Regions from separate parts of the Flavobacterium sp. K77 genome, predicted to be linked through region 1. Evidence: riboswitches for the same ligand, from Rfam matches in the RefSeq annotation. Region 1 holds a riboswitch; each other region holds the start of a gene.

Region 1 (10,399 bases):
TCAGCACCTGCGTCCACTTTTTCTTTTAACCTTTTCAAATCGGACAGTAACGATGGAGATTCCAAATGTTTTTCAGGATATCCTGCCACTCCAATACAAAAATCAGCCTTATTATCAGCATGAATGACGTCATGTAAATATTTGCCTTCATTCAACAATTTGATTTGCTTAACCAAATCAATCGCAAAATGATTACCACCCGCTTTTGGCACAAAGGATTGTTCGTCCTTCATCGCATCACCACGCAACGCCATTACATTATTGATGCCTAGATAATGACAATCAACCAATAAATATTCTGTTTCTTCTTTGGTAAAACCACCGCACAATACATGAGGCACCGTATCTACGTTGTATTTGTGTGTTATCGAAGCGCAAATTCCAAGGGTTCCTGGTCGCATTCTGGTTAGTTTTTTATCCAACAAACCATTGCCTTTATCAACATAAATAAACTCCTCGCGTGAGGTAGTCACATCAATAAATGGCGGTTTGAACTCCATCAAAGGGTCAATGTTATCATATAATTCTTGAATACTTTTCCCTTTTTGAGGCGGAATAATTTCAAATGAAAACAAAGTTTCTCCTTTGGCTTTTTCTATATGTTGTGTTACTTTCATATTAAGTCTTAAAGTTTGAAAGTCAAAAGTCGAAAGCCAAGTCTGTTTTAGACTTTATGACTTTTGACTTTATGACTAAATTAGTCTGCTATATTCGGATTCAACCATTTCATGGCTACATCGGTCGAAACATTTCTTCTTTTGGCGTAGTCAATTACTTGATCTTCTTTAATTTTTCCGAGTCCAAAATACTTACTTTCTGGATTGCCAAAGTAGTAACCCGATACTGATGAAGCCGGCCACATAGCCATACTTTCGGTTAAGGTTACTCCAATTTCTTCTGCAACATTTAATAATTTCCAAATTGTTGGTTTCTCTAAATGATCCGGACAAGCTGGATATCCTGGCGCTGGTCGAATCCCTTTGTACACCTCATCAATCATATCTTCGGTAGATAAATTCTCATCAGCGGCATATCCCCAAAATTCTTTACGAACTTTCTCGTGCAAATATTCAGCAAAAGCTTCTGCGAAACGATCAGCAAGCGCTTTCACCATAATCGAATTATAATCATCTAAATCCTTTTCGAATTCAGCCGCCCATTCGTCAACTCCAAAACCAGTAGTCACGCAAAATGCTCCCATATAATCTACCTTCCCACTTTCTTTTGGAGCAATAAAATCAGACAAAGCGATGTTTGGCGCTCCTTTGGTTTTTTGAGATTGTTGGCGCAAAGTCAAAAAGAGCCCCCTAACCCCCAAAGGGGGAACTATCTCCTTTGTAGACAACTCCTTGGTAATTTTTTCAATTGTTTCATGTAAATTATTCAACACCTCTTTATTAGTGTATCTAACAACTTTAAAACCCTTAGATTCTAGCCAAATAGTTCTCTCTTTGTCAAGTTCAATTTGTTCGGGATGATTATGAATAGATCCATCTACTTCAATAACTAGCTTTTTTTCCAAACACACAAAATCAACTATATATTCCCCTATTACATGTTGCCTTCTAAATTTATACCCTTCTACTCCTCTATTAGATAAAAAATTCCATAGCATTTTCTCAGCTTCTGTTGGTTTGTTTCTCATCTCTTTAGCGCGTTCTTTTAAAACATCATACATAATAGGATTTGCTGTTTCCCAAGTTTGTTTTGCTGTTTCGAGAGGTGCTCCCCCTTCGGGGGCGGGGGGGGCTTCATATAACTCAATATCATCATCGTTGATTTGATTCGCCGGAAAAATTCCGTAAACGCCTTTCGCTGTTAACTTTTTCTCCTCTAAAATTACTTTTAGCATGGCTTGTGCATCTGCAAAAACCGAAGTCGCTTGTTCGCCCACTACCTCATCAGTTAAAATGGCTGGGTATTTTCCAAACAATTCCCAAGTTCTAAAAAATGGCGTCCAATCGATATAAGGTACCAAAGTTTCTAAATCAACTTCTATGATTTGTTTGCCAATAACTTTAGGTTTCACCGGCGTGAAATTATCCCAATCCAATTGTAATTTATTTTTACGGGCTTGCTCAATGGTCAAGAAATTCTTGTCGCGGGAGCGATTCAAAAACGTTTCTCTAAACGCATCGTATTCTGCTCGAATATCACTAGCATATATTTTTCGGTTGTGATCCAATAAATTTCCTGCAACCGTTACCGCTCTCGAGGCATCATTCACGTGAATGACAGTCGAATTGTATTGTGGTGCAATTTTCACGGCTGTATGCGCGCGCGAAGTTGTTGCACCACCAATCATTACTGGAATTTTCAGTCCTCTTTTATCCAATTCCTTAGCGAGATACACCATTTCGTCCAAAGATGGCGTGATCAATCCGCTCAATCCAATAATATCTACTTCGTGCTCAATAGCTGCTGCAATAATTTTTTCTGGAGGCACCATTACACCCAAATCGACAATCTCGTAATTGTTACAAGCCAATACCACCGAAACTATATTTTTTCCAATATCATGAACATCACCTTTTACGGTAGCCATCAAGATTTTTCCGTTACCAGATTTATCCCCAACTTGCTTTGCCGCTTCGATGAAAGGCAAAAGATAAGCCACTGCTTTTTTCATTACACGTGCCGACTTTACCACTTGTGGCAAAAACATTTTACCCGAACCAAACAAATCACCTACGACATTCATTCCCGCCATTAAGTTGATTTCAATTACTTCAATTGGTTTTGTGGCAGCCAAACGCGCTTCCTCTACATCTATTTCGATAAACGCATCAATTCCCTTAACTAACGAGTGTGTAATTCTTTCTTGAACGGTTCCATTTCGCCATTCTTGAACTACTGCTTCATTGGTTTTTGTAGCATCTCCTTTTACATTCTCAGCAAAATCGAGCAAACGTTCTGTCGCATCGTCGCGTCTGTCCAGAATCACATCTTCCACATGTTCTAATAAATCTTTCGGAATCTCATCATATATCGACAACATTTCTGGGTTTACAATCCCCATCGTCATTCCGTTTTGAATGGCGTGGTACAAGAAAACCGAGTGCATCGCTTCCCGAACCGTGTCGTTCCCTCTAAATGAAAACGAAACGTTACTAACACCACCACTGATGTGTGCATGTGGTAAATTTTCGCGAACCCACTTGGTTCCTCTAAAGAAATCCAAGGCATTCAAGCGGTGCTCTTCCATACCTGTTGCTACTGGGAAAATATTCAAATCGAAAATGATGTCTTGTGGCGGAAATCCAATTCCCACCAAAATATCATACGAACGCTGGCAAATTTCGATACGTCTTTCGTAATTATCGGCCTGACCCACTTCGTCAAAAGCCATCACAATTACCGCCGCTCCGTAACGCTTTATCAATTTAGCATGATGAATAAAAGCTTCTTCGCCTTCTTTCAACGAAATCGAATTTACAACACATTTCCCTTGTACGACTTTCAAACCCGCCTCAATGATTTCCCATTTCGAGCTGTCAATCATAATCGGCACGCGCGAAATATCCGGCTCAGCCGCTATCAAATTCAGGAATTTTGTCATCGCATAGGCGCCATCGAGCATTCCCTCATCCATGTTAATATCGATAATCTGTGCGCCACCTTCTACTTGCTGGCGCGCAATATCAAGCGCCTCATCGTATTTTTCTTCCTTAATCAATCGAAGAAATTTTCGCGAACCCGTCACATTGGTTCGTTCCCCTACATTCACAAATACACTTTCCGGCGTAATGATTAAGGGTTCTAATCCTGACAATACTAGGTTTCTTCTTTTTTCTGCCATTTTAATTTAAGTTACTAAGATCCTAAGTAGCATAGGTTCTGAGTTGTTTTTATGATATTATTTGATGCAAAGTTTTCAAAACCTTACCATTTTATTTCAATTCTTTTTTGGGCGTGTCCCTCCAAAAAAAAGTCGGGTCGGGCTATTCGTTCTATCTTTTGCTTCGCTATCGCTTCACAAAAGGATGCCACTGCTATCCCTCACGCGGGCATTGTGCTTGCAACACACTTCTTTTTTGTTGATTCTTCCGTTTCTTTATTCTTCAATTTTGTCATTCTGAGGAACGAAGAATCTAAACAAGTTGCTCTGCTGTTTGCGAGAGCGTCACGCTTGTACTTATTCTTTTTTCTTAAAAACCTTTTCCTGTCTATATTAAGTGCACGAGCGGGACGCTCGCGCCAGCTGGGGATTCCTCCTACGTCGGAATGACAAAACTAGACTTACTCTCTTTACGGGCACGAATTACAAATCCGCGCTATCTCATATTAACTAAATTCCTTTATATTCAATCTGCCAATTCAGGCTATCTAACTTTTCTAGAGTTATAAAATATTTTTTATTGTAAATATTTTTCTTAAATATTGTCTTCCAACCATATTTATCCACGCTGTCTTTATGTACAATGAATAATCTTGCTTTTTTATCGTCTAAACTATCAAAATAAGTATCCCAATATCTAGGTCTATCTCCATTATAATCCTTTTGTCCTTTTTTAATTTCATTAAAAACAAAAGGCATATCATATTTACCTCTTTTTGATTCGTCAAAATCATCTCTAAACTCATAATAAAACCCACCACTATTCATACTATCGTTATAAGATAATATGCTAAATATTACTCTATCAGAACTGTTTTTAACAAATATATCCCGTGTATCTAATTTATCACAAGAACAAAAATTAAGTAAAATAAAAAGAAATACAATTATTTTAGATTTCAACATAGTTTCTAAACTCTTAAATTGACACAATTTACTATTTGCAACATATATTTTCAATTTACATCACCGCAGTCGAAACCCTCGGTTTGTATTCCTTGGCTATATCTGCAATTAATTTGATGTGTGCTGGTGTTGTTCCGCAACAACCACCTATAATATTTACTAAATTATCGTCTAAATATTCTTTGATAAAAGCTTGCATCTGTTCTGGGGTTTCGTCGTATTCTCCAAAAGCATTCGGTAATCCTGCATTAGGATGCGCCGATACGTTGAACGATGTGTTTTGCGACAAAGTTTGTAAATACGGCTTGAGCAAATCGGCACCAAGGGCGCAATTGAATCCTACGCTCAACAACGGTATGTGCGACACAGAAATTAAGAAAGCCTCAACCGTTTGTCCCGAAAGAGTTCTTCCAGACGCATCGGTAATCGTTCCTGAAACCATGATTGGAATATCAAGATTGCGTTCGTCTTTTACTTCTTCAATGGCAAAAAGCGCTGCTTTGGCATTTAAGGTATCAAAAATAGTTTCTACCAAAAGTAAATCGCAACCACCATCCATAAGCGCTTCTACTTGTTGCTTGTACGCGATGCGTAAATCATCAAAAGTTACGGCTCTATAACCTGGATCGTTTACATCTGGTGACATGCTTGCTGTTCTATTCGTAGGTCCAATGGAACCCGCAACAAAACGAGGTTTGTCTGGATTTTTAGCGGTAAATTCATCGGCTACTTCGCGGGCTATTTTTGCCGACTCATAGTTCAATTCATACACATATTCTTCAAGATAGTAATCAGCCATGCCGATCGTGGTTCCAGAGAAGGTATTGGTTTCAACAATATCAGCTCCGGCTTCAAAATAAGCGGCGTGCACGTCTTTTATAGCTTGTGGCTGCGTGAGCGACAATAAATCGTTGTTTCCTTTTAATGGATGTGGAAAATCCTTGAAACGTTCTCCTCTAAAATCTTCTTCGGAGAAATTATAACGTTGCAACATGGTTCCCATAGCTCCATCAAGGATGAGGATGTTTTTTTTAATGGCTTCGTGAATGCTTGACATAACTTTGTATTTCTTGTAAATCACAATTTAAAATTGTGATTTTTACTTTTGATTAGTGTTTCCAAAAGTTCCCAATTTTTCTATATAGCCCTGATGGCAGCGGCATCCTTTTTATTCGCCTTTTTTGGGCGAATAAAAAGATATAGCGTACAGCAGGAACGATTATGACTGAAAAGCGCCATTAATCTGCTCTAAAAAATTCGATAAGTTGTCAAGAAAAGGTTTGAGAAATACTGTAGAAGTATTCTTGTGTTATCTATCTTTGATACTGGTTGTATAAAGTAGAATGTAGCACCTTCTTTAAAAATAAAGGGTTGCTAAGGTTTCATTGGGTCTTTTCCCTCCGCCTTTCGTGATAACTTTCAATAAATATAGGAACAGTGCAAAGGAACGACATAGCGCTAACAATTGCAAGTATTTTTTTTAAAGATTGTAGCTTAGTTTGTTGCAAAACTTTAAAATAAAAAAAGGTTCTGAATTGCTAAGATTTTAACCAACCTTAGCAATTCAGAACCTTTGTGACGCTGCAACTTTATTTACACGATTGCTTTTACAACCGCTTTTGGAGCTTCTTTACGAGTTCCGTCAAAACCATCTACACCAGAAACGGTAGTGTATTTTAACACATAACGCTTTCCTGGATTAATGATTTGGTAGGCCGCTTGACACATTAATGTGGCTTCGTGGAATCCGCACAAGATTAATTTTAATTTTCCTGGATAGGTATTTACGTCACCAATAGCGAAAATTCCAGGAATATTAGTTTGGTAATCTAAGGCGTTGTTTACTTTGATGGCGTTCTTTTCGATTTCTAATCCCCAGTCGCCGATAGGACCTAACTTTGGCGTAAGACCAAAAAGCGGAATAAAGTAATCGGTTTCGATGGTGCGCTGTGCGCCGTTTTCCTCGACTACAACTGCCTCAAGATGCTCAGCTCCTTTTAAACCCACTACTTCACCTGGCGTAATCATTTTTATTTTACCTGAAGACTTAAGCTCTTGTACTTTTTCTACAGAGTCTAAAGCACCACGAAACTCGTTGCGACGGTGAATCAAAGTCACTTCTGAAGCTACATTTGACAAAAAGATACTCCAATCTAAAGCCGAATCGCCACCTCCAGCGATAACTACGCGCTTGTCACGGAATTTTTCTGGATTTTTGATGAAGTATTTAATTCCTTTATCTTCGTAAAATTCGATGTCCTCGATCAATGGCTTTCTTGGTTCAAAACTACCCAATCCACCAGCAATAGCAATAACTGGCGCATGGAATTTTTTGCCTTTGTTTGAAGTCACAATAAATGTTCCGTCTTCTTGTTTTTCGATGGTTTCTGCACGTTCACCCAAGGTAAACCCTGGTTCGAACTGCTTGATTTGCTCCATTAAATTATCTACTAAATCGCCAGCCAATACTTCTGGAAATCCAGGAATATCATAAATAGGTTTTTTAGGATATAACTCTGATAACTGCCCTCCCGCTTGTGGCAAAGCATCTAATATATGGCATTTTAATTTTAATAAACCTGCTTCAAAAACTGCAAATAAACCTGTTGGCCCTGCGCCAATAATGAGTATGTCTGTTTTAATCATTTTGATTTAATTTAGTATCCTTTGTTTTGCTTCCAATTGTAATTGTAGGCTGTAATGGAAATTGTTAATTGTGTTTATCTATGTTATCGTATTGAACTCAGGAGCTCAATACTTTTATTTTGAATTGAGTACAAATATCACTATTCTGTTTAGTTAAAAAAACAGAAACTGATTATTAAGAACTATTACATCTTAGCTTTTTTCTATGAACTTAAGATTGTGTTTTGTGTTTACTTTGCTTTGAGCGTCTCTGTGATTTCATTCATTTTTTGAACTTTTTCCTCAAAATTCCCTTTCAGTGTTTTGCGATATTCATTCAAGTTTTCGACCATTTTATTAATATCGTCTGGAATAATTTCTTCAAAAAACTCTCGCAGTCGTTTGGCTGTAGTGGGTGATTTTCCGTTGGTTGAAATGGCAATTTTCACATTTCCTTTGGTTACAATTCCGCCCAAATAATAATCACATAAAGGCGGCGTATCAGCAATGTTGCAAATCAAATATCTTTTTCGGGACAAATCATAAATCCTCTTGTTGACTTTCAAATCATCGGTGCAAGCAATCACCATGTGGCGTTTACGGAGCATCCAGCGATTGAATTTTTTATAAGTCAACTTCACTGTTGGGTGACTTGCCGCCAAGGTTTCTAACTCCGGCAAAAACCAAGGTGCTACTACCTCAACATTGGCATTGGGACTGGATTTCAACAGAAACGATAGTTTTTCTAAACCCACATTTCCGCCGCCCACAATGAGCACATTGAGGTTGTGTAATTTTAAAAAAATTGGATATAATTCGTTTCTTTCCACTGTTATTTCAATTCTTTGGCTATGAATTCTTCGTAAAAGCCTTTTAATTTATTGCTTTCTTTAACCACCTCGCCAATGACGATAATGGCAGGTGAACTTAATTGTTGTTGCGCCACCACTTGCTCAATGGTGTTGATGGTTCCAACCCCAATTTTCTCTTGAGGAGTGGTTCCGTTTTGAATAATAGCAACCGGTGTTTCACCTTTAGATTCTTTTTGGAACAAATCGATAATCTGAGTGAGTTTGCTCATTCCCATTAAAACAACTACTGTTGCTGATGATTGTGCAGCCAAAGCCACATCATTTGACAATTTTCGATCAGAAGTTGTGCCCGTAATTACCCAAAAACTTTCAGAAACGCCTCTTTTGGTCAATGAAATCCCTTGATAAGCCGGAACAGCAATCGAGGATGAAATTCCAGGCACCACCGATGTAGATATGCCAAAACTTTCTATAAAGTCAATTTCTTCACTTCCACGGCCAAAAATAAATGGATCGCCTCCTTTTAAGCGAACTACATGTCCGTACGTTAAGGCATTATCTACAATCAATTGGTTGATTTGGTCTTGCGAATATTCATGACAGCCTTTGCGTTTGCCTACAAAAATCTTAATGGATTTTTTGGGAGCATACGTCAAAATCTCCTCGTTGGCCAAGGCGTCGTACAATACCACATCCGCTTCTGCTAATGCTTTGGCACCTTTGATCGTTAGTAAATCGGGATCACCAGGACCCGCACCAACTAGTGTTACGATGGGTTGTTTCTTTTTAAGCATCAGCTAAGTCTTTATTTCTATACGCTTCGATGGCATCAAAAAACACAATGGCATCTTGAATGTACTTTTTAGCAAATTCAGCAGAAGGTTCATTTTGATTGATTTGATATACCAATTCTCGTAAAGAAGATTGCAATTGAATTGTATTTGTAGCCACAAAAACGGTATCAAACAAATCGATTATTCCCGCTTGGTGGTTTGTTTTTTGGTTTTCAGCCAGTAATAATGCTTTGGCTCCGTTGACAAATCCGGCGTACGCCAAATAAATAGCATCAGACCATTTTGCATCTTCATAAGCTTCTTGAGCAAAAGTCAATTTTTCTTTCGCTTCAAATAATAAAGTAGCTACCAAGTCAATTACAACTCCCGCACATTCTCCTACCCCAACTGCTTTTACATAATTATCTGCATTTCCCCAGTCAACAAAATCAGCTTCGGTAAGATTGGTTACATCGGCTAACGGTTTCAAAAATTCGTAGAAATATTTTTCGCCTTGAGCGTCATAATAATTCAAGAAGGATTGTCCGTTTGCATTGGCTTCGAAATCATTTAAAATCAAACGCAAAGCATCTGGTCCTCTTCGGCTCGGAATTTTGATTACTTTATCAGAGAATCTTCCGTTTCCATTTCCTAAATTTCCACCGCCTAACAAAACTTGCAAGGCTGGAGCTACTAATTTACCAGCATTGATTGACATTCCTTGAAATCCAATTTCGGCCATATTGTGTTGCCCGCAAGCGTTCATACAACCACTAATTTTAATAGTAATTTCACGGTTGTTGCTGTACTGCGGATATTCAGTAGTTAAAACACGTTCTAACTCTACCGCAATTCCGGTACTGCTCGCAATTCCTAAGTTACACGTATCCGTACCCGGACAAGCTGTAATATCAGCAATCGTGTTGTAGCCTGTGGTTACAAAATCTAATTTGGCTAGTTCTTGGTAAAAGAAAGGAAGGTTTTCCTCTTTTACGTGACGAATTAAAATATCTTGACGCAACGTAAAACGCAATTCGTTTGCTGCATAATTTTTGATCAAATGCGCTAATGCTCTAGCTTTATCAGTATAAAAATCGCCTAATTGTACTTTGATTCCGATGGCCACATAACCCGCTTGTTTTTGCGGAATTACATTTGATTTTTTCCACGCTTCAAAAGCTGCTGTATCTTCAATTTCGACTTTTGGAACTTCTAATAATGGCGCTGCAATAGCTCCTTCAAAAGCAGTGGTGTCAATTTCAACAGTTTGGTGAGACAAGGCTTTTTTCTCTTCGTCTACCAATCGTAAAAATTCGTCTTTCCCTATTTCTTTCAACAAAAATTTCAAACGTGCTTTTAAACGTTTGGCTCTTTCGCCGTAGCGGTCAAAAATTCTTAAAATCCCTTCTGTAGTAGGAATGATTTGATTAGCCGGAATAAACTCT
Region 2 (10,399 bases), on a different contig from region 1:
AATCCTTGTAATAATGGTTTTGCGCCTACTTTAAAAAGCATTTCTTTGGTAAGACCTGAACCAATTAAAAATAAAGTAATTGTCAAACCTATTTTTGATAGTGAATTAATTTTGACATTTACAAAATCTGAAACAGGAAAATAAGTTTGCATAATAATTACACCTAAAAAAACAAATATAAAATACGGAATTTTAATTGAACCCGCTTTGTTACTAGTTAATAATGCCGTAAAAATTGAAATAGGAATGATCCACAAGGCTCTAGCTAATTTTACACTTGTCGCAATTTGCAACGCTTCCTTACCATAACTACTTGCGGCGCCAATAACTGAACTAGTATCGTGAATGGCAATGGCACTCCAAATTCCAAATTCATTTTGAGATAATTTCAAAAGGTGGCCAACAATCGGAAACAAAAACAAAGCAATGGCATTCAAAATAAAAATAACGCCAAGTGCCAAGCCAGTTTGTTTTTCAGTAGACCGAATCACGGGTGCAATGCTCGCAATGGCGCTACCTCCGCAAATTGCAGTACCGCAAGCAATTAAGTGACTCGTTTTACGATCTGTCTTAAACCATTTTCCCAAGAGCGTACCTAACAACAAAGTACTTGCGATAGAAACCACTGTAATTCCAAAACTAGCCGAACCGGCAGTTACAACATGTTTTAATTGCATTCCGAAACCCAAACCAACTACGGATATTTGTAACAGCCACTGGACTATTTTTGGAGAGTAAACAGCAATCGGATTTCCGAAAAAATGAGTTACAACTATTCCGAGTAACAAAGCTATTGCTGAACTAATAAAGCCTGTTGCACAAATAAGTAAAAAAGTGAAGAAGATAATGCTAGCCACTTTGTTTTGTGCCAACAATTCTTTTACTAAGATTATCGAATTGGATTGTATTTGAGTTTTCACGATTTTGTATTGAAAATTACAGTACAAAGGTGCGACGATTGTTAATTTTATACCAATCGTATCTTGTAATCTACTATAACTTTAAGTTATAATAACTCAATATTTTCTGTGCCAAAACATCAGCAAGTGAATGTATTTTTCCTTGTAAAGTAATGATGTAAAAAAAACGTTCTATCGCAAAACGATCTAAATCAAGTAAATATAATTCCTCATTCTGCAGCTCCTTTTGAATGGCATGAATAGATATGAAAGCCACACAGTTTGAATTCATAAGATACGATTTGATGCTCTCCGTGCTTCCCAATTGCATTTCTACTTGCAAATCGGATAGTTTTACACCCAAAGCTTTCAACGCATCATCTATAACTTCAAGTGTTCCAGAGCCTTGCTCGCGCAATAAAAAACGCATTTGTTTCAAATCATCGATTCCTATTGTATCACGCTTAGTTAATGGGTTTTTACTATTGCAAACCAAAACAAGTTCGTCCTTTAAAAACGGAGTATATTTGATTAGTTTATTTTTAGATTTTCCCTCAACAATTCCAATTTCAATTTCTTGTTGAATTAAAGCTGTTTCCATCTGTTCCGTATTTCCGTTCCATAAACGAACTTGAACGTCTTGTAATTTTTGATGAAATTGAGCCAAAACGGGCGGAATAATATATTGCGAAACGGTTGTGCTCGCTCCTACTCGTAATACACCCGACTGCGTTTGCAACAATGCATTCATATCAAAGTCGATTTCACTGTAAATATCAAAAATGTTTTTTACATGTTTCAATAAGACATTTCCAGCGGCTGTAATGGCAATTCGCGATCCATTGCGTTCAAACAATTTGATTTTATGATACTCTTCTAACTCTTGAATGTGCTTCGAAACTGCCGGTTGGGTGATAAATAATTCGGCAGCAGCTTTTGTAAAACTCAAACGTTGTGCTACAGTATAAAAAACTTTGAGCCTAAAATCCATATTTTTTAGTATTACAACATGCCATTGTATTTACGAACGAGCCATTCTGTAGCAAGTAAAAGTGTAATAACGACCAATAACCACACCCAGTCTAAAAGCGGTGTTTTGACGACAATTTCTTTTTGAGTCGTTTGGTAATCCTTATTTTCTAACAAAGTCTGAATAAGCTTGTCAACCTGATTCGGATAAAATAACTGTCCTGAAGTTTGCGATGCCAATTGCGACAATCGATCAATATCCGAGTTTACAAACTGTTTTTCGATATCAAAATCAATAATTTCTAGACTGCTGCTGTAGGTCGTATTAGAGTTCAGTTCCTTCACCGTAAACTGATACGTTCCTGCTTTCAAGCCATCAAGATTTACTGTATAACCGTTTGCCGCTTTCAACAAATCATAATTCGTTTGCTGTTTTGTTTTTTTATTCAGTAAGCTAATTGTTAAGCGTGCTTTGTCATCGGCCTCATAATTTTTATTAAAATATTGTGCACTAATAACGATTGATTCTCCTGCATTGTAAAACCTTTCATGATCTACAACTAAAGGCTTTTTGGCTGCTTTTGATCCTAGATACTGAATAATTTTATCAACAAAACGATCGTATTTTTCGAATGATTTTTCTTTAATATGCGATTGCAAACGCCACTTCCAACTATTTTCGCCTAGTAAATAAGCCTTACGTTGGTTTTCATTTTCAGCAAAAGCTAAAAGTGGTGCATTAGTATTCATCACTCTTATTTTTGACGAAAGTAAAATTTCAAGACCCGCCTTTGATGTTATGGTACCAAATGCATTTTGTAACGGAGGAAAGGCATCGAAACCGATATCATCAGTAGCAAATAAATTAAAATCAGTATTCAAAACGCTCAAATAATCTTCACTTTGGCCACTCATTTTGAAATTCAAATCATTTTGCTGCTGATTCAAAAAATTAAAATCGGTTGACATCCCGGTCACTATAAAACTACTAATTTTAGCATTTTTAGCACCTTCAAAAACACTTTTAAAAGCAGCAGTAGGCTGGTAAAAAATAAGAATATTATAATCGCGTAAGTTGTTAATTTGATTGGGTTTAACTACCGTTACTTTGCGTTGCGCATTAGTTTCAATCGCTCTTTTAAAAGCACCAATATCCGGGTGATCAATAGCCGATACAATAGCTATAGCCGTTTTTTGATCCTGTACTTCAACTGCAAAATTCTTTACGTTATTGTATTTATTTTTTTCAGTCAAATTCGAACTTATTTTAGCTTGATACAACTGCAATCCCACCTTATCTGCAGGTAAAAGCAAATTCAAAGTGGCACTATTTTTTGAAGCAGAAAAAGAAATACTTTGCTTTACCACGACATTATTCCCTTGCGAAATGGAGAAACTAGCCGTGACATTTTGCTTTCCTGCATATTGTAAAAACACTTCTACAGGAAATTTATTCTTGTAAAACGCATACTTATTAGCATTTAATTGACTAATTTTCAAATCCAAATAGGTTGTCGTATCGCCCACAGCTACAGGATATACTTTATTTTGCTGATCGAATTGAAATACATAATCACTTCCCGAAGTCTGATTTCCGTCAGTAATCAAAACGGTGGCAAAAGTTTTGTTTTTAAAATTACTCTTCAAGTTTTTAGCAACCACATCAATATTACTTTGGCTTCCTTTAAAATCTAGCTGACTAAAAGGCTCCATGGTATTAGAAAATTGAAAAGATTGTATTTCAAACTTTTCTTGTAATGCTGCGTTATCTTGCAAAGCTTGCATTGTTGCTTTGGCTTGTTTGGTGGCTTCTAAAAAAGAAATTGAACTCGAATTATCAACCACAACTAGCAAAGGAGTTTTAAATAACTCCAAGGTTTTACGCGTGACTATCGGATTTATCAACAGTAACATTATACCAAAAAGCGATAAAAAACGCAAAAAAGCCAAAAACCAAACCGTTTTAGTTTGATTTTTAGCTTTATAAATATACTGTAAATACGACAACACCCCAGCTAGTATCAAAGATAAAAGTACCAATAGTATTGTGTTTGTTGTCATTTATTCTTTATTAAAAGATTTGAAGAATTTACAGCTTATAATATGTTTTAAAGTTCAAAATTCGTTCAATCTTTGAATTTTAAATCTTTTAATGACATTTTAAGTCAACATTCCGCCACATACATTAAGTACCTGACCGGTAACATAAGCACTCATATCCGATGCAAAAAACAAACATGCATTAGCTACATCTTCAGTAGAACCACCTCTTTTCAACGGAATTCCATCTCTCCAACCTTTTACAACATCTTCGTTTAACTTTGCAGTCATTTCAGTTTCAATAAATCCAGGCGCAATTACGTTACAACGAATATTTCTTGAACCTAATTCTAAAGCAACTGATTTCGAAAAACCAATTACACCTGCTTTTGAAGCCGCATAGTTCGTTTGTCCTGCGTTACCTTTCACACCAACCACTGAACTCATATTAATAATTGATCCTGCACGTTGCTTTAAAAAGGTACGTTGAATGGCTTTTGTCATGTTAAAAACCGATTTCAAGTTCACATCCATAACGTTGTCAAAATCCTCTTCAGACATACGCATCAACAAATTATCTTTTGTAATTCCGGCGTTGTTAATCAATACATCAACTGTTCCAAAATCAGCCAAAACTGAATCCACAAACGTTTGTGCTTCATTAAAATCCGCTGCGTTTGATTGGTATCCTTTAGCTTTAATGCCCAATGCATTCAATTCGTTCTCCAAAGCCATTGCCGACTCAACTGATGAACTGTATGTAAACGCAACGTTAGCGCCATGTTTTGCAAAAACTTCTGCAATTCCTTTCCCAATTCCGCGACTTGCGCCTGTTATAATGGCAACTTTTCCTTCTAGTAATTTCATAATCAAAAATTAGTTATTTTTTTTTCGAAGCTATTCCTGCTATTCACTGCAATCTTTTAGATCCGCTGTCGCGTACCCAAAAGGATTTCCGTTGCTATCAGGGCTAAAAACGACTTGCCAAATATATACTATTTCCTTTTTTAAAAAAAATTTAGGCTTGATTATGAACAATAATTTTTACAATTATACCTTCAAAAAACGGTAGGCTAGTTTATCCCAAAAAGCAGCATAAATAGCAATCAATGTAAACACAAGTAAAAATAAATGATACCATGCATTACTCAAAATATCAAGAAAATCTAATTTGCCATTGGCATAATTCAGTATCAACAAAATTTGAGCTCCATAAGGCAATATTCCCTGAATGACACAAGAAAAAATATCTAAAATAGTGGCCGATTTTTTAGCGCTCAATCCGTATTCATCGTTAATTTCCTTTGCAATAGGCCCTGTAATTACAATAGAAACAGTATTATTGGCAATAGCTAAATTGGCAAATCCTACCAACACTCCAATTCCAGTTTGTGCTGATTTTTTACTTTTGATTCTTTTTTTGATTTGGTTTAAAACCCAAGTAATACCTCCAGCCTTATCAACCATAGCAGCTAATCCTCCTGTAAGCATAGATAGCAAAAAGATATCGGTCATACTAGTAAAGCCTTCATAAATTTTCTGGGTAAATTCCATTACCGTAAATGAGTCATTGTAAAAACCTATCAAACCTGCAATTATAGTTCCTAGCAATAATGTGTAAAATACATTGACACCCACAACGGCAAGAACGATTACTAAAACATAAGGCAAAATAGCCCACAAAGAGTAATCATTTTTAGCGATATCTACAGCAACAACATCTGAATTAAAACCCAAATAAAAGAAAATTAAAATAGTTACAATGGCCGCCGGAAGTGCAATAAACAAGTTGATCTTAAATTTATCTTTCAAATCACAACCAAGAGATTGTGTAGCGGCTATTGTCGTGTCTGATATCATTGATAAATTATCTCCTAACATAGAACCACCTAATAAAGCGCCAGCAATTAATGGCATAGAAGCACCACTTTTATCAGCGAGAGATATCGCAATTGGTCCAATTGCTACAATAGCCCCAACAGAAGTTCCTGTAGCAGTAGATAAAAACGAGGCAATCAAGAAAATTCCTAACGGAAAATAAGCCACATCAATAGTACTAATCCCTAAATTTACTACTGCATCTACACCACCCATGGCTTTACTCACCACGGCAAAAGCACCAGCAAACAAATAAATCAAACACATTGTCATGATTTTACTATCACCACAACCAGCAATTAAAGTATCTACTTTATCATCAGTTGATGTTTTAAATAAAATGAATGCAGCAATAATACCTACTAATACTGCTACTGGTGAAGGAAACGCATAAAAATCATCTAGTAAAATACCAGCACCCAAAAAAGTAAAAATAAAAATAAATAGCGGAATCAAAGCATACGGATTTCCGGATTCCTTAGTAAAATTTGTCATAAAAATAATTTTAAATTAAGTGTTATGACGAAAAACAAAGCTGGTATTGGGAATGTAAACAACATTTTTTCCAAAGGATTTGGCTTATCGTTTTAGCACCTTGCTTGTTGTTGCAGGTTGCTATCCCTTTACAGGATTCGTGATAACGGGTGCAAAAGTAATTGATTTTTTGCGAATAATTAAGCAAACGGTAAAAAATATCAAACTTTCCACTAAAAAAGCAAAATACTTCTATTAATATTTTGCAAATAATATTAGATAATAAATTTTAATTATCAATAATTTATGATAATAAATAAGTATTTATTTAAATTAAACTATTTTTATCATGGATAGTCTAATCTAAATAATAAATCATTTTTAAAGGTTTGAATAGTAAAACAATCAAGTTTATAAACACAAAATAATGAAATTACTTAAACATAGCTTATTTATTGCTGCTAGTATTTTAACAGCTAGTTGCAGCAATACTAACGACGCAACTGATTATATTGCAATTGAAGCTTACCCCAATATAAAAGCAAGCTTTGAAGGGAAAATAAATTTAAGTCAATTAGACAATTATGCTAATCAAGTAGTACCTGCTTATATCACAAAGGACAATACAACAAGCAATCCTATTACAGACAAAGGAGCGACATTGGGACGTGTTTTATTTTATGACAAAAATCTTTCAGCTACAAATACAGTTTCATGTTCAAGTTGTCACGTTCAAGCCAATGCATTTGGAGATGTTGCACAAGCAAGTACTGGTGTAAACGGATTAACGAGTAGACATAGCATGAGATTGATAAATACTCGTTTTAATAATGAAAGTAAATTTTTCTGGAATGAACGAGCAAGTAATTTAGAAAATCAAACAACACAACCAATTCAAGATCATATTGAAATGGGTTTTAGCGGTACTTTGGGCGATGGTAATTTTAATACACTGACGAGTAAACTTCAAAACATCGGATATTATAAAGAATTGTTCAAGTTTGTTTATGGTTCAGAAGATATTACTGAAAACAAAATTCAATTGGCTTTAGCGCAATTTATTAGAAGCATTCAATCATTCGATGCAAAATATGATACAGGTCGCGCACTTGTAGCTACTGAAAATCAACTTTTTCCAAACTTTACAGTACAAGAAAATCAAGGAAAAAATCTGTTTTTAACACCACCGGTATTTGATTCAAGTGGTAGTAGAACTGCTGGAGGATTAGGTTGCGCAGGATGCCATCAAGCACCTGAATTTAGTATTGACCCCAATAGTCGTAATAACGGAATTATTGGAATACTAAATTCAAATGGTATTGATCTTACAAATACTAGATCCCCGACCTTGCGAGACGCTGTCAAAAAAGATGGAAGTACCAATGGAGCATTTATGCACACAGCTAATCTAGCTACTTTGCAAAATGTGATTGGCCATTATGGCACTATTACAATTGCTCCTGGCAATACCAATTTAGATCCGAGATTGCGTCCAAACGGATCTGGACAAAAATTGAATTTGACAGCCACCGAAGTAGATGCATTGATTGCTTTCATAAAAACCCTATCAGGCTCTAATGTATATACCGATCCAAAATGGTCGAATCCTTTTAAATAAAAAAGTCCCCAACTTTAATTGGGGACTTTCAATTTTTTAAGGAAATTTATTAGAAAGCAACATTCCATCTAGGCAGCGTTCCGTTTTCATCCAAAAATGATTGTAATACTTGACCTTCTACAGCAGTTGGAATTGATTTCACTTCATTGTTAAAAGTCTCATACCAAACTACTTCAAGAGCAGATATAACTTCTTTTTTCATTTGAGCTGGCCAAGAATATTTTCTTCCTGTTTTTGCAAATTGGTGACCTTCTACAATTTTATCGAATAAACCGCCATTTTTTATTTTCAAAGCGCCGTTATTTTGAACAGTCCCAGTTGAACCCACCATAATTAATTCTTTCTCGTCACCTACAGCGTAAACTAAAAATATGCCAGATCCCTCAGAAGCATTACAAACTTGCTCTAAACTATCCTCAGCATTGAATAAAAATTGATTGGTAACCGTGAATTTTTCTAATTCTTTGTACATATATGTTATTTTTAATGGAATAGATTTTCACAAAAAAAGATCTCACAAAATCGTGAGGCTCACTGAAAACTATTCGTGTGTTTTGTTTTTATTAAAAAAAAACCTTGGATGTAAGATTTTTTAAATAAAGTGCAAAGATATTTCTTTAATTTAATTTACAACAAAAAAAGCCCCACAAAATGTGAGGCTTTATAATATTAATATTTTAGGTCATTATCCTAAAATTTCTTTTACTTTTTTACCAATTTCAGCTGGTGAATCAACAACGTGAATTCCGTTGTCTCTCATGATTTGCTTTTTAGCAGCAGCTGTATCGTCAGATCCTCCAACAATTGCACCAGCATGACCCATTGTTCTTCCTGCAGGAGCAGTTTCTCCAGCAATGAATCCAACAACTGGCTTGCGGTTTCCATCCGCTTTTATCCATTTAGCAGCATCAGCTTCTAATTGACCTCCAATTTCACCAATCATAATGATTAATTCTGTCTCAGGATCATTCATTAACAATTCAACTGCTTCTTTTGTAGTAGTTCCAATGATTGGGTCTCCACCAATACCAATTGCAGTAGTGATTCCTAATCCTTGTTTTACAACTTGGTCAGCGGCTTCGTAAGTTAAAGTACCTGATTTAGATACGATACCAACAGTACCTTTTTTAAACACAAAACCTGGCATGATTCCCACTTTAGCTTCACCTGGAGTAATTACACCTGGGCAGTTAGGACCAATTAATCTTGCATTTCTTTCTTTTACATAAGAATTAGCTTTAATCATATCTGAAACTGGAATTCCTTCAGTAATTGCAATGATTACTTTAATACCAGCATCAGCAGCTTCCATAATAGCATCAGCAGCAAAAGCTGGTGGTACAAAAATGATACTTGTATCAGCACCTGCTTGATCAACAGCATCTTTTACAGTATTAAATACCGGACGATCTAAATGACTTGTTCCTCCTTTTCCTGGAGTAACACCACCTACAACGTTTGTACCGTATTCAATCATTTGAGAAGCGTGGAATGTACCTTCGCTTCCAGTAAAACCTTGAACAATTATTTTGGAATCTTTATTAACTAAAACACTCATGATATATTTTTTATGTAGTTTTTAAAATGGTTATGCAAAAGTATAAAATAGTAATCACTAATTACTAGTGCTTCGGCAGTTTTTTGATACTAAAATTAGGATAATTGACTCATTTGATAGCCACGAAATAATTTGTTGTCTTTAATTTGCCAAATAACATTAAAATGAGCTAATAACATCTCCTCTCTAGGATTTTCAATAGTTTTTACAAAATGGGAGTAGCGTAAAGACACCAGATCATTCTCTGCTAAGATATGGCTAATGCGCACCTTTGAACGCACGTAAGCTTTACTTAATTCATCGGATAATTGAACCAATGCATTGTAATCTAGCTCAACAAAACCTTTACTACTATTCCACTCCACTACCACTTCTGGGTGAAGAAAATCTTTGATGACCGCACTATCAATTAAGGCATCCGACTTATAAAACTTTTGAACTATCTCTTTTACAGACATATTATTTTAGTTTATTTAAAATTTCTGGAATCTTTTTAATGTGAGCTAATTGTTTCAATTTCTCTCTGGATTCTTCAATTGGTGTACCAAAATAGGATTTCCCACCTTCAACCGATTTGGTAACTCCCGTTTGCCCCATAATTACAGCTTTTGCGCCTATGGTAATCCCGCTGGTAGTTCCTACTTGTCCCCAAATAGTAACTTCATCTTCAATGACAACACATCCCGCAATTCCGGTTTGCGAAGCAATCAAACATTTTTTACCAATAACAGTGTCGTGTCCAACGTGTACTTGGTTATCTAACTTTGAGCCTGCGCCAATAGTTGTATCACCCGTTACACCTTTATCAATGGTACACAAAGCGCCGATACCAACATTATCCTCAATCACAACGCGACCTCCGGAGATTAATTGGTCAAAACCTTCTGAACGTTTTTTGTAATAAAAAGCATCGGCTCCCAAAATGGTTCCTGCATGAATAATCACATTGTCACCAATTATAGT
Region 3 (10,399 bases), on a different contig from region 1:
GCAACCTAATATGGCCATGGTTCTTGATGGAAAGCTATTATATTTAAAGATGGTGAAGGGTGAAAAGGATGAAACGTACCTGAAGATGAAAAATCGATTTGACGTTTTAGTTCTAAAAACAACTCCTTCAAAATCATTAGTACCTAATAAATCATTAGAAGTTAAGGACACAAAAGATAACATTGGTAAAAACATAGTTGATTTAATTTTAGAAATTGGATTAGAAGGAGCTATGAAAAATTATAAATCGTAACTATGCCAAAATACAGCAAAGAAAGTTTAGGAAAGCTTCTCGTTCTCATTGATGAAATATGCAAAGAGGAGGAGAATTTGTGGTTTAAAGAATCTTTGAAAAATAAATTTCACACAACTGATGACCTTCATAATTCAGAAATAAATATAAAATTAAGTTCTATCGAAAAATACTTAAAAATTGACGGTATAAAAATCATAGACTATTCTGAAATTGAAAATTTATCTGTGAGAAATCAATTATTTAGAGATTGTATAGAAATGTCCAAATACCGACTTGGAAGGATTAATGATACAATTAATTTTGATGAATATTGTCGATATGGTCATATGCAAGCCGAAGAATTAATTAATTATTACTACAATGAAAAATTTTATGGTAACTTGGATTACATTCAAGAATTTATATTGAAAAACTTTTCAATTTATAAGTTAAATAACAACTTAAAATCAATAAATCAGATTAGTTATTATGCTAAACTTTCAGCATTTATAAAAGCTTATGAATTAGAAAAAGGTCCCTTAAAAGCAACTATCGAATTTTTAAGTAGTTTAAGAAATGAATTAAGTCACAGAAATAGTTCAGATATAAATAATGAAGATTTAATACTGAGATCAATCAAAAATCTAAATATTGATGTATCAAATTCATATATTGACTATAAAAAATATTCAAAAGAAGATTTAGATCTATTCAAAAAGGGAAGATTTATTTATTTAAAAAGAAAACAAGATTACGATGAAATCATTGAAAATCTTAATTATTTGAAAGAAGCAATAATATTAGTCCTGAAAAATTAATCGTAATCTACTTAATTCGTATAATTTCCTTTTTAATGTTGAAAAGTAAAACAATCTTACTCTAAAAACTTCTTGAAATCGAAAATATTATATTCTATGTTTTAGAATTTAGAATGTCAAAATTTAGGTAAGAGTAAGCTAAGAATCTAAGTGATTTCGCTATTTTGTCTATGACTTAGGTAGTTTATAAAATGTATTATGCATAAGAGTTTAGTGGTAATGACTATAATAGCTTTAGACTCTATGTAAATGAAAGATTACATCGTTGTTGGAGAATAATAAATAATTAAAACGTTATTAAAAGAGTATATGATTTTTTAAAACACGCAGCATTTCATTATTTGAATTGCTTAGTTTATTATTTTGGTTTAAAAAATTAAGAAAACTTATAGCCAAAATCATATATTCTCGTTTCAAATCATCAATTTAACTTGACTTAGCAATCTTGAATCAAATAAAAGGTCAAAAAAACCTCAAATAAAATATTTTAATGTTTAGGAAATCTACTTTAAGTTTCGACCACTATTCAAAACAACATTAACTCACTTTAAGACTTTTATAAAATGGAAGATATAAATAATAAATATCTGGTAAGCTTAGTAAATGGTAATTTCATTCCGACAGGAAACTTCCTCGCTACAAATAACGGAGGTGTAACTTATTTTGCAAACGAGCATTTTGTAAATCAAAACAATATTCATTTTGCTGATTTGCAACAAAATATTTCAAAATTTGCAGTTATAGTAGATGAAGATGGAGCAGGAAATTGGCTTGGGACAACTTTTCGTAATATAAATTTCATTTCAAATTCAGAAGACAAATGTATTAGGTACATTGAATTAAAATCTTTAGAAGAAAAAATGAATTATGATAAAATGGATTTAGTAGAAAAACTTCTTGAACTTATCCGAAATTCATCAAACACTCAAGAAGTAAATTCTAAAATTATAGAAATAGAAAAAAAATTGATTGAAATGAATAATCAATTGGTTCAATTACAAGATTAAAAAGGATAAAACATTTTCAATAATCAATTAAAAGAATAAAAAAAAATAGCCCTGCACTAAACCTGCACACTTCCTCATTTCCTTTGTGGTGTTGAAATACTAAAGCCAACATACTATGGAAAATGCACTTACAATTTTAGACCATTTACAATTTGATTGTCCAACAGCACAACAGAAATCAGCTTTGTTAGGAATGAGTGATTTCGTTAAAGATAGTAACAAAGAGGATTTCTTCATATTATGTGGTGCTGCTGGAACAGGAAAAACATCTATTACCACAGCACTTATTGGTTATTTGAACTCAAAAGCTGTTAATTACAAAATTGCAGCTCCAACGGGCAGAGCAGCTCGAATTCTGGGTCGTAAATCTAAAACGGTAAACAGCACCATTCATTCTTTAATTTACAATACTAAGCCAAATCCTGAAACGGGTGAAGTAATATTTGAATTAAAAGAAAACACCATTAAAGAGACCACAATATACATCATTGATGAAGCATCAATAGTGTCATCAACTGTAAACAGAACAGAAGGGAGCATGTTCACATCTAAAAACTCATTGCTAAGTGATTTAATAATTTTTATTAAAAATGGAAATCCTGAAAACAAGATTGTTTTCCTTGGCGATAAAAACCAATTGCCTCCAGTTAATGAAACAGACTCAAAAGCCCTTTGTTTGGAATACCTTAAAGCAAAATTTCAATTAAATGGAACTGCCCATTTGCTTACAGAAGTAAAACGTCAAGAAGACGGAAGTTATATTCTCAAAAATGCAGTTTCCATTAGAGAAAGGATTAATGCAAATTTTGAGAAGGTTACGCTAGAAGGAGTAGAAAAACAAACTATTTCACAAGCATCATCAGCATATATAAAAGAATATCTAAATAATGGTTTTGAAAGCATAGTTTCAATTGGAGCAACCCATAAAATGAATAAAATGTTCAATAATGTGGTCCGTGAAAAATTGTTTGGAAGTAAAATCAAAACATTGACAAAAAATGACCTTTTACTAGTAACAAGTACCTGGAGAAGAAATGACTTTCAATTATACAGCGGTGATCATGTTACAGTTTTAGAAGTAAACACCTGTGATGTAGAGCAAGTAGCTGGTTTACATTTTGTTCCAGTAAAACTATTGTCAAAGTCAATAAAGGGAGTAGACGAAATTATAGAAGACTATGTATTGCTAGAGAGTATTCTAAATCCGGAAGGACTAAGATTAGAACAAGAAAATAGATTACGACACGAACGATTTACAAAAAATAAAGTGTATCGTGAAAGTGGTAATGCTGCTGATGATCGTTATATTGGTGCCATTCGAGCAACCTATGGTCATTCCATTACCTGTAACAAAGCACAAGGTGGCGAATGGGATAAAGTATTTTTGAATTCATTTTTTATACCTTCTTTAAAATATCAATATACAGCTGTCACCAGAGCCAAATCGAATCTTGTGCTTTATTGATTCGTAACTATTTGGGACAAAAAAATCATTTTAATTATAATCGCTTTCAAATAAAATTATGATGATAACGGCAACTCTTATACAAATTCTTCCTATCCAAATTGGAATGAGTAAAAATGGGCAGTGGCGTAAGCAAGACATAATTGTCGAAACAAACGGGCAGTACCCAAAAAAAATATGTGTGAGTATTTGGGGAGATAAGATAATTGAAAACCAACTTCAAATTGGTAATTCTCTAGCCATATCATACGAGTTAGAAAGCAGAGAATACAATGGTAAATGGTATACCGATGTAAAAGCTTTTAAAATAGAAGTTGTAAATAATCCTTTGACAATTACACCCAATAGCAGCTATGAAAACACAGTGGATCTACCAGAAGACGATGAAGATCTGCCTTTTTAAGGAATGTCAGTCTAAATTAGTTATTAAATTCCTCAATAAAAATACAACATGGATTCAAACACAAAAGATATCATTCAAAATCATCTTTATTGGATAGAAAATGGATTTACTAAAGATGATATAAGTAAAACACATAGTTTAGTTACTAATGGAGATCCCTTCCAAAATGTAACGATGAAAAAATTGCAGAAGAAAATGGGTGGCCAAATTAATTACAAAGACACTTTGCTATCTTCTGATTATGAGAAATTAACATTTCTATATTTGAATTACTCAGAGCACATGCTCGATTTGTCTTTCTTGAAATATTGCGTAAACTTGGAAGAAATTAAATTTGGCAATCAAAAACTTAAAAACCTTAGTGCTTTAGCAAATCTTGAAACTCTCAGAATTATTGACGCAAGTTGCAATGAAATTGAAAATATTGATATGCTTTATGCATTCAAAAATTTGGAAAAACTCAATCTGGAATACAATCCAATTTTATCATTGAAATCGATAGCACATCTTAATCAACTAAAGGAAGTTAAAATTGATGAAATTAGCGATGAAAAGTTTGTCTTTCAAATACTTAAAAGCAATAAAACTTTTTCAATTGACTATATTATCAAAGGGGATATTTTAGATTTTGGAAATTTTATATTTCCTAAATATCATATTGGATTTTCTATGAAAGAAGATTCTATTTCAATATTTTTAACAGGAATGAATGATAATTACAAATATTGTTATTCAGAAGAGGATCCAACCGATTTTCCTGAAAAATTAGTATCTCAAACCGATTTCTATGAAAGGCACCTCAATAAAATTAAGCAGGATATAACGCAAAGATTAGAAATTATTTTGGAAGAAAAAATTCAGATAAATGATGCTCAATTGTACTTTAGTAGAGAAGAATATTCCTTTGAATACACACATTTTTTTGGATAGTGCGTACTGCGTTTTCATCTAAATGGTTATTGAAATGACGACATTAATTTGTAGTTATTACATTTTTTTCAAATCTTAGTTAACAATGGGCAACTATACAAAATACATAATATTAAGTCATCTAATTTGGAGAGAAAAAGGGATAACAGAGGAATAGATTTGTAATTCTTATCGAAAGTTTAAGGATATAGATATTTTTTCTAGTGTGAACATACAGCAAATCCAAGGAAACATCGGATATCAAATAAATTACAAAACAAATAAAGAAAAAAGTTTCAGACCGTTTAGAATTAATTGTGGAGGGAACAATAATCTTTAATTGTAAAAATTGCTATACTTTTGGTTATTCTTACCATTTGAATTATGTTCATAAACTATAATTCTAGCTTTAGTTTTTGGGTAAATCGTTGAAACCTCACTACGTTGAGGGCTAGATATTGTGCCCTAATAATTACAAATTAAATTTTTAGAAAATTCACCGAGTTACCGATTTAGTGGCTGAATTTTAAAATAAAATGATAACTAATCTATAATTTCAAATATTAAAATCAAATGGGAAATATAATAAAATCAAAATGCCAGTCATGTGGTTTTTCTAATGAGTTCAGATTTGGGGGTGGCAGATTTAATTATCTAACCAATTGTCCAGTTCCAGCAATTAATAAGGAAACCTTAGAGTTTGAAAACATAAATTATTTAGCAAACAAAAATTCAGAAAAATATCTATTCTATACTGATGATGTGTTAAAAGGAAATAATCTCGATTATAATACTATCAATAACTTTGATTTAAAATTAAATATGGTCAATAATTATTGTCCTAATTGCAAGGAAAAAGCACTAGACTTTCGAGTAACAATGTTTGTCGATTAAAACAAGTAATTAAAATAGCTTTAGATCTAGGAATTTTAAATTTTAATATCTATGACACCCGAACAACTAAGATTAATTCAAAAGCTTGCAGAATTAGGCGATGTTACCAATGTAAAAAAAGCTGCGTCAAAACTTATAAATGCTATTTCAGAAATGAATATTAAAGCCATAGAGTTAATTTTAGAGGACAAGATTACGTATCAAGATACTACCAAAACTATTTTCCTTCAAAAATTGCAAGAAATCTTCAAGGAATTCCAAAAGAAGGACAATAAGCTACTTGCTTATGAGGGTAAATGTAATTCTGATGAATGTATTAATAAAAATAAAACAGGAATTGCCTTTGTTGGCAATAAATCAGGTCGCTATATCAATTTTATAATACAAGATGACGAGGTTTGTTCTGTAAAAGGCATTTACAACTGTTCTGATTTTTGCACAGATAAAAGAGTTATAGATGAAAATAAGAGACAATTAAGTTTTACTATTTATAATGATGAAAAAGTAACTTTTGTTCCTTCAGCTTCATATGACAATTTAAAAAACAAATCAATCACTGCTCTTAATGAAATGAGACAACTCAATGACAGTGAGATTTCAAAAGATAAAATAATCACTTGGATTAAGAGATATGAAGAATTATATGATTCTATCGATATGCTAAATAATTTTTACAAATATCATCATTCATTTTATTGGCTTTATGAGCATATCAATCAAATTTATCAATTCTTAATGATCGAAAATGAGGCTAAAATAGCGATTGACGAATTTAAATCAATTACTCTTGACAACGAAATAGATCTATTAAAATGGTTAGTAAAACAAGAACATTTGTATAATGATTTGATATTGTTGTTTGGTAACGTTGTATCTGAGGAAAGTTTAAAAACCGGCAAATGTGTTTTACATGAAGACTATACTGTTTACTTCAAAACAAGCATTTTACAAAACTGCATTGATTTGCAAGAGCTTTTAGATAAGTATTATTACCAAAAATTAAATAAATACAATACCCTTTCTCCAGCAGAACAAGAAGATCAAACACCTTTTGATGATGATTACGAAGAAACTTCATCATTGAAGTATCATTTACAATTAAGAGGTATTATCTAAGTTTATCTTAGTAGGTTGCTTAAAGCTTGCGGTTAATCCATTAAAAGCTAAACTTATGGGTAGAAAGGATCTACTTTTTTTATCCCATTCTTATTTCTGTAAAATACATAAATATAAAATGATTGCGACAATGGTACTAGTCTTTAGTGAGTTCATTTAATATTGTAAAATAATTCCTTGCGAGATGAAGTATTTCAAATTCAAATAAGTTTATTGAAAATTATAGATCGATATTATGACCTTAAAGATTTATGATTATTCACAATATTTGCTTGCGCAACTCAAAAATAATTTACAATATTTGTAAAGCATCAAGAATCCCGATTCATCGGGGTGCCAACCGATCAACTCACGACACGGTGGCTTAGTATGCGGAACAGTCGTTCAAATGTGTTGAGAAACCAAAATTCTTTATCGCATTTTGTCGACATAACACTAGTTTAAATTTAAATTGTTATGTTTATGAAAACATTATTTTTGAGTATTTCTGATGAAGCATCAGTAGCTCGTACTATGCCATCCTATTGCATTGATGTGGAGACTACCACTTTGGTAGTAAAAAATCTAATAAATGAATTGCCACAAACATCTTTTTTTCAAATCAAACATCAGCAGATAAACACCCTTTTCGATTTGATTGATTGTCCGCCATTTGAACTTTTGTATTTTGACGACAAAAAAGCACTCACAGGAAAAAGCTTTAGCATTCAAAACACAAAAGCACCATTTTTAGTCCAAACCCAAGCACGATTTGTGGCTTTGATCCCTCTTGGATTAAAATATATCCACATCCAAAAGTATGGGATTCAAAAAGAAGAAGGAAATTTTGCCCTTTCAACAACATTTTTGCCAACAGAAGAGCCTTATGCCAATGAAATTGCAGCTTGGACTTTGTCATTATTTGCTTTATCCAATGAAGAACTTATCGAACGTTTTAATAAGGAAATTGACAACAAAGGCTGGGTCACTGCTAGAGGATATTATTTGGATTGTCTCAAAACAGAAATTAGAAACCGACCTTTCAACAGCGATATCGTATTTGATTTTGATGCAAGCGGTAATGTAGTTGCTTTCAATTTAGGGCACAAAGTAGCGCTAGTAGATAATAAGTTACAAGCTATAAAAATATGAATAGCGTTTCATGCAAATCATTTAGGGCCCAAGTAACTATTGGTTTGAATATCGGATATACAACCGAAAGCATCTCAATTGAAACGGTAAAACACGAATTAGCTGCTGCTCAACAAGTAGTAAAAAAAGAGTTGAATGTGGTATTGAGTACTAAGATAAGAACGTGTGAAATTGTTTTCTTGGGCCAAGAAGAACCTTCTGTAGAACTAGAGTTTATTCAATATCCGAAATTTATCCAAGAAGAAGCTTTGCTAAAAAAAGCAATCCTAAAACTAACGGAATTGATGATGATGGCACTACAACAAAATAGAGTGGTAATTGTATTTAATGATGATACCATTATGCTTGAAAAATCAGAGGAAATCGATCCAAATATTGAAATATAAAGTAAATCATCAGTTGTAAAAAGATGAAAAAATTAATCTTGCACATTCCGCATTCATCCACGGAAATTCCAACAACAGAGGGATACTAACTACAAGACAAACATTTGAATCAAATTAATTGCAAAAATGAATATCAAAAAGTAAAAGCGACAGCACGAATTCAAAACCCTAAATTAATTTTTTATTGAAACAATTATGGATATAGAACATCACGACGCATTTCTAAACACAATTTATCGAGTTTTGAAGTCAGCTACTTTTGACATTAAAATCGATCAGTATCAGGAAGAATGTAACAAGTTTGAAAATTGGGCTTTCATTACGGCATGGAATCCACTACCCGACATTCTCTCAATTGAGAAAAATCAAAGTCGAAACAAAAAACTACAGCAAGACCTTGACATACTTGAACTAAAATATAGCCCAGCAATTGGAATATCCGAGGATGGTAACTGGTCCGAAGAAAGTTTTTTTATTGAAAATTGCGGCCTAAATAAAGCAAATGAACTAGCTGCCAAATATGGCCAACTAGCATTCGTATTTGGAGAAAAAGAACAAAAGGCAACCCTTCATTACACTAAATTTTAAATTATATCTCTTAACATTATAGTTTTATTTTCATAAAGACTAGTTTTCCAATTTTCGACTATTTCTTGATCCATTATATGATCTTATAAATATACTTGTAAAAACACTTGCCTGTAGTAACTTGGTGAAGCAAATTTTTTATATTTTGATTCGTAAATTCGAGCTTAGACAAGTCAAAATCAAATAAAAATATATCTCTAAAATGAAACTTATTATGGGGATAAATAGAGTCATGTAAATTTGAAATACATATTTCGTGGCTTCGGTACTTCGTACCTAATTTCTTTATTTGGTCTTAATTTTGATATTGCTCGAACGATTGAAATGTTATTATATCTCTTACTATCAGTGGTAAAACAACCGAATTCATCCCAGCTTGACACAGCGTTTTCTACATAACATTCACGATAAAATGCTGCAAGTTTACTGGTCATAAAATCTGGTTGAGACTCATAAATTGTAACTATTATACAATCTTTCAATTCTATTTCAAGACCATTATCATAGTAATATGAAGGGCATTCAGTAAAAACAAAACATGCATTATCTGGTTTATGAATAAAATATTCATAATTAAATCTTGACTTTTTGCATTTTGCAGACTTTGACCTACGTTCGTAATACCAATTTAAATGAAAAGATAAGCTACTTTTCTCTACTACATAACCGTCTACGTTTCTGATTTTAATATTAATTGCGTTTTTTTCTAACTCAGCGATCTCGCTGTTCGATTTATTTGTTTTCATAAAAAATGTGTTTGAATTAATTACCATATCAGAATTTCAACGAAAAGTTTAGTAAAAACGCGTTTTTATTTCATGAAATTAAACTATTCAGTTTAACACCGGATACTTCTTAGCTCGGTACTAATTGTGAAGCATTTGTTGGTAATACTCCAATTGAAATCTAGGAGTGGAACCATAACAAAAAAATTATTAGAATATAAAGGTATGACTATAAAGGTTGAGGATTCCTTAAACGCTTTATTAACAAACCATACACCTTTAGTGAAAATCTAAAATCTATGATTAAAAAAATAAACTTTTCTTGAAAAATGAAGTATAAGAGTTATGAAAAACAATTATAAGATGATACTGATAAAGAAAAAAATTAAAAATGGTTATATCAATTTCGTAGATGAAGTTAAAAATAATACTAAGGTAAGAATTCGAGAAGCTTATGGAAAAACTTCAAGTTGGGGAGCGACTATATCCGTTTACGACACACTCAAATACATAGAAAGAGCATATTTTAAATTTTTAAATTATGAAATGGATGTAGAAAATGTGAGAAAAGGAAATGTGCTAAACATCCGCAATGAAGTAAAAATATGTGATGTATACAGTTTTGTATGTGATGAATTTTATTTAATAACCAGTATTACTAGTAATGAAATCATCTTGGAAAATATGAGACAATTGCAAAAGCGGTAAGAGCACAAAGACAA

What was found. A riboswitch is a leader RNA that binds a small molecule or an ion and turns the genes downstream of it on or off. The one in region 1 is predicted to bind S-adenosylmethionine.
Region 2: another riboswitch for S-adenosylmethionine. It lies ahead of L1S34_RS08305 (Na+/H+ antiporter NhaC family protein); the one in region 1 lies ahead of L1S34_RS10275 (homocysteine S-methyltransferase family protein).
Region 3: another riboswitch for S-adenosylmethionine. It lies ahead of L1S34_RS04255 (hypothetical protein); the one in region 1 lies ahead of L1S34_RS10275 (homocysteine S-methyltransferase family protein).

The regions. Positions count from the first base shown of each region.
Region 1 covers NZ_JAKIHO010000005.1:43,311-53,709, forward strand. The annotation lists gene metF (methylenetetrahydrofolate reductase [NAD(P)H]) at 1-617, opposite strand, end outside; gene L1S34_RS10265 (vitamin B12 dependent-methionine synthase activation domain-containing protein) at 698-3,799, opposite strand; gene L1S34_RS10270 (hypothetical protein) at 4,289-4,744, opposite strand; gene L1S34_RS10275 (homocysteine S-methyltransferase family protein) at 4,800-5,801, opposite strand; SAM riboswitch class I at 6,051-6,163, opposite strand; gene L1S34_RS10280 (NAD(P)/FAD-dependent oxidoreductase) at 6,338-7,390, opposite strand; gene L1S34_RS10285 (precorrin-2 dehydrogenase/sirohydrochlorin ferrochelatase family protein) at 7,621-8,199, opposite strand; gene cobA (uroporphyrinogen-III C-methyltransferase) at 8,202-8,975, opposite strand; gene L1S34_RS10295 (nitrite reductase) at 8,968-10,399, opposite strand, start outside.
Region 2 covers NZ_JAKIHO010000003.1:236,519-246,917, forward strand. The annotation lists gene L1S34_RS08285 (YeiH family protein) at 1-920, opposite strand, end outside; gene L1S34_RS08290 (LysR family transcriptional regulator) at 994-1,890, opposite strand; gene L1S34_RS08295 (hypothetical protein) at 1,902-3,929, opposite strand; gene fabG (3-oxoacyl-[acyl-carrier-protein] reductase) at 4,029-4,775, opposite strand; gene L1S34_RS08305 (Na+/H+ antiporter NhaC family protein) at 4,959-6,281, opposite strand; SAM-I-IV-variant riboswitch at 6,336-6,432, opposite strand; gene L1S34_RS08310 (cytochrome-c peroxidase) at 6,688-7,878, shown strand; gene L1S34_RS08315 (hypothetical protein) at 7,928-8,350, opposite strand; gene sucD (succinate--CoA ligase subunit alpha) at 8,564-9,436, opposite strand; gene L1S34_RS08325 (nuclear transport factor 2 family protein) at 9,532-9,894, opposite strand; gene L1S34_RS08330 (UDP-3-O-(3-hydroxymyristoyl)glucosamine N-acyltransferase) at 9,896-10,399, opposite strand, start outside.
Region 3 covers NZ_JAKIHO010000001.1:954,263-964,661, reverse strand. The annotation lists gene L1S34_RS04295 (reverse transcriptase family protein) at 1-253, shown strand, start outside; gene L1S34_RS04290 (hypothetical protein) at 256-1,053, shown strand; gene L1S34_RS04285 (hypothetical protein) at 1,617-2,060, shown strand; gene L1S34_RS04280 (ATP-dependent DNA helicase) at 2,176-3,525, shown strand; gene L1S34_RS04275 (DUF3127 domain-containing protein) at 3,584-3,928, shown strand; gene L1S34_RS04270 (hypothetical protein) at 3,977-4,858, shown strand; gene L1S34_RS04265 (hypothetical protein) at 5,411-5,731, shown strand; gene L1S34_RS04260 (hypothetical protein) at 5,783-6,847, shown strand; SAM-I-IV-variant riboswitch at 7,151-7,249, shown strand; gene L1S34_RS04255 (hypothetical protein) at 7,310-7,978, shown strand; gene L1S34_RS04250 (hypothetical protein) at 7,975-8,364, shown strand; gene L1S34_RS04245 (DUF3293 domain-containing protein) at 8,560-8,952, shown strand; gene L1S34_RS04240 (hypothetical protein) at 9,183-9,698, opposite strand; gene L1S34_RS04235 (hypothetical protein) at 10,023-10,385, shown strand.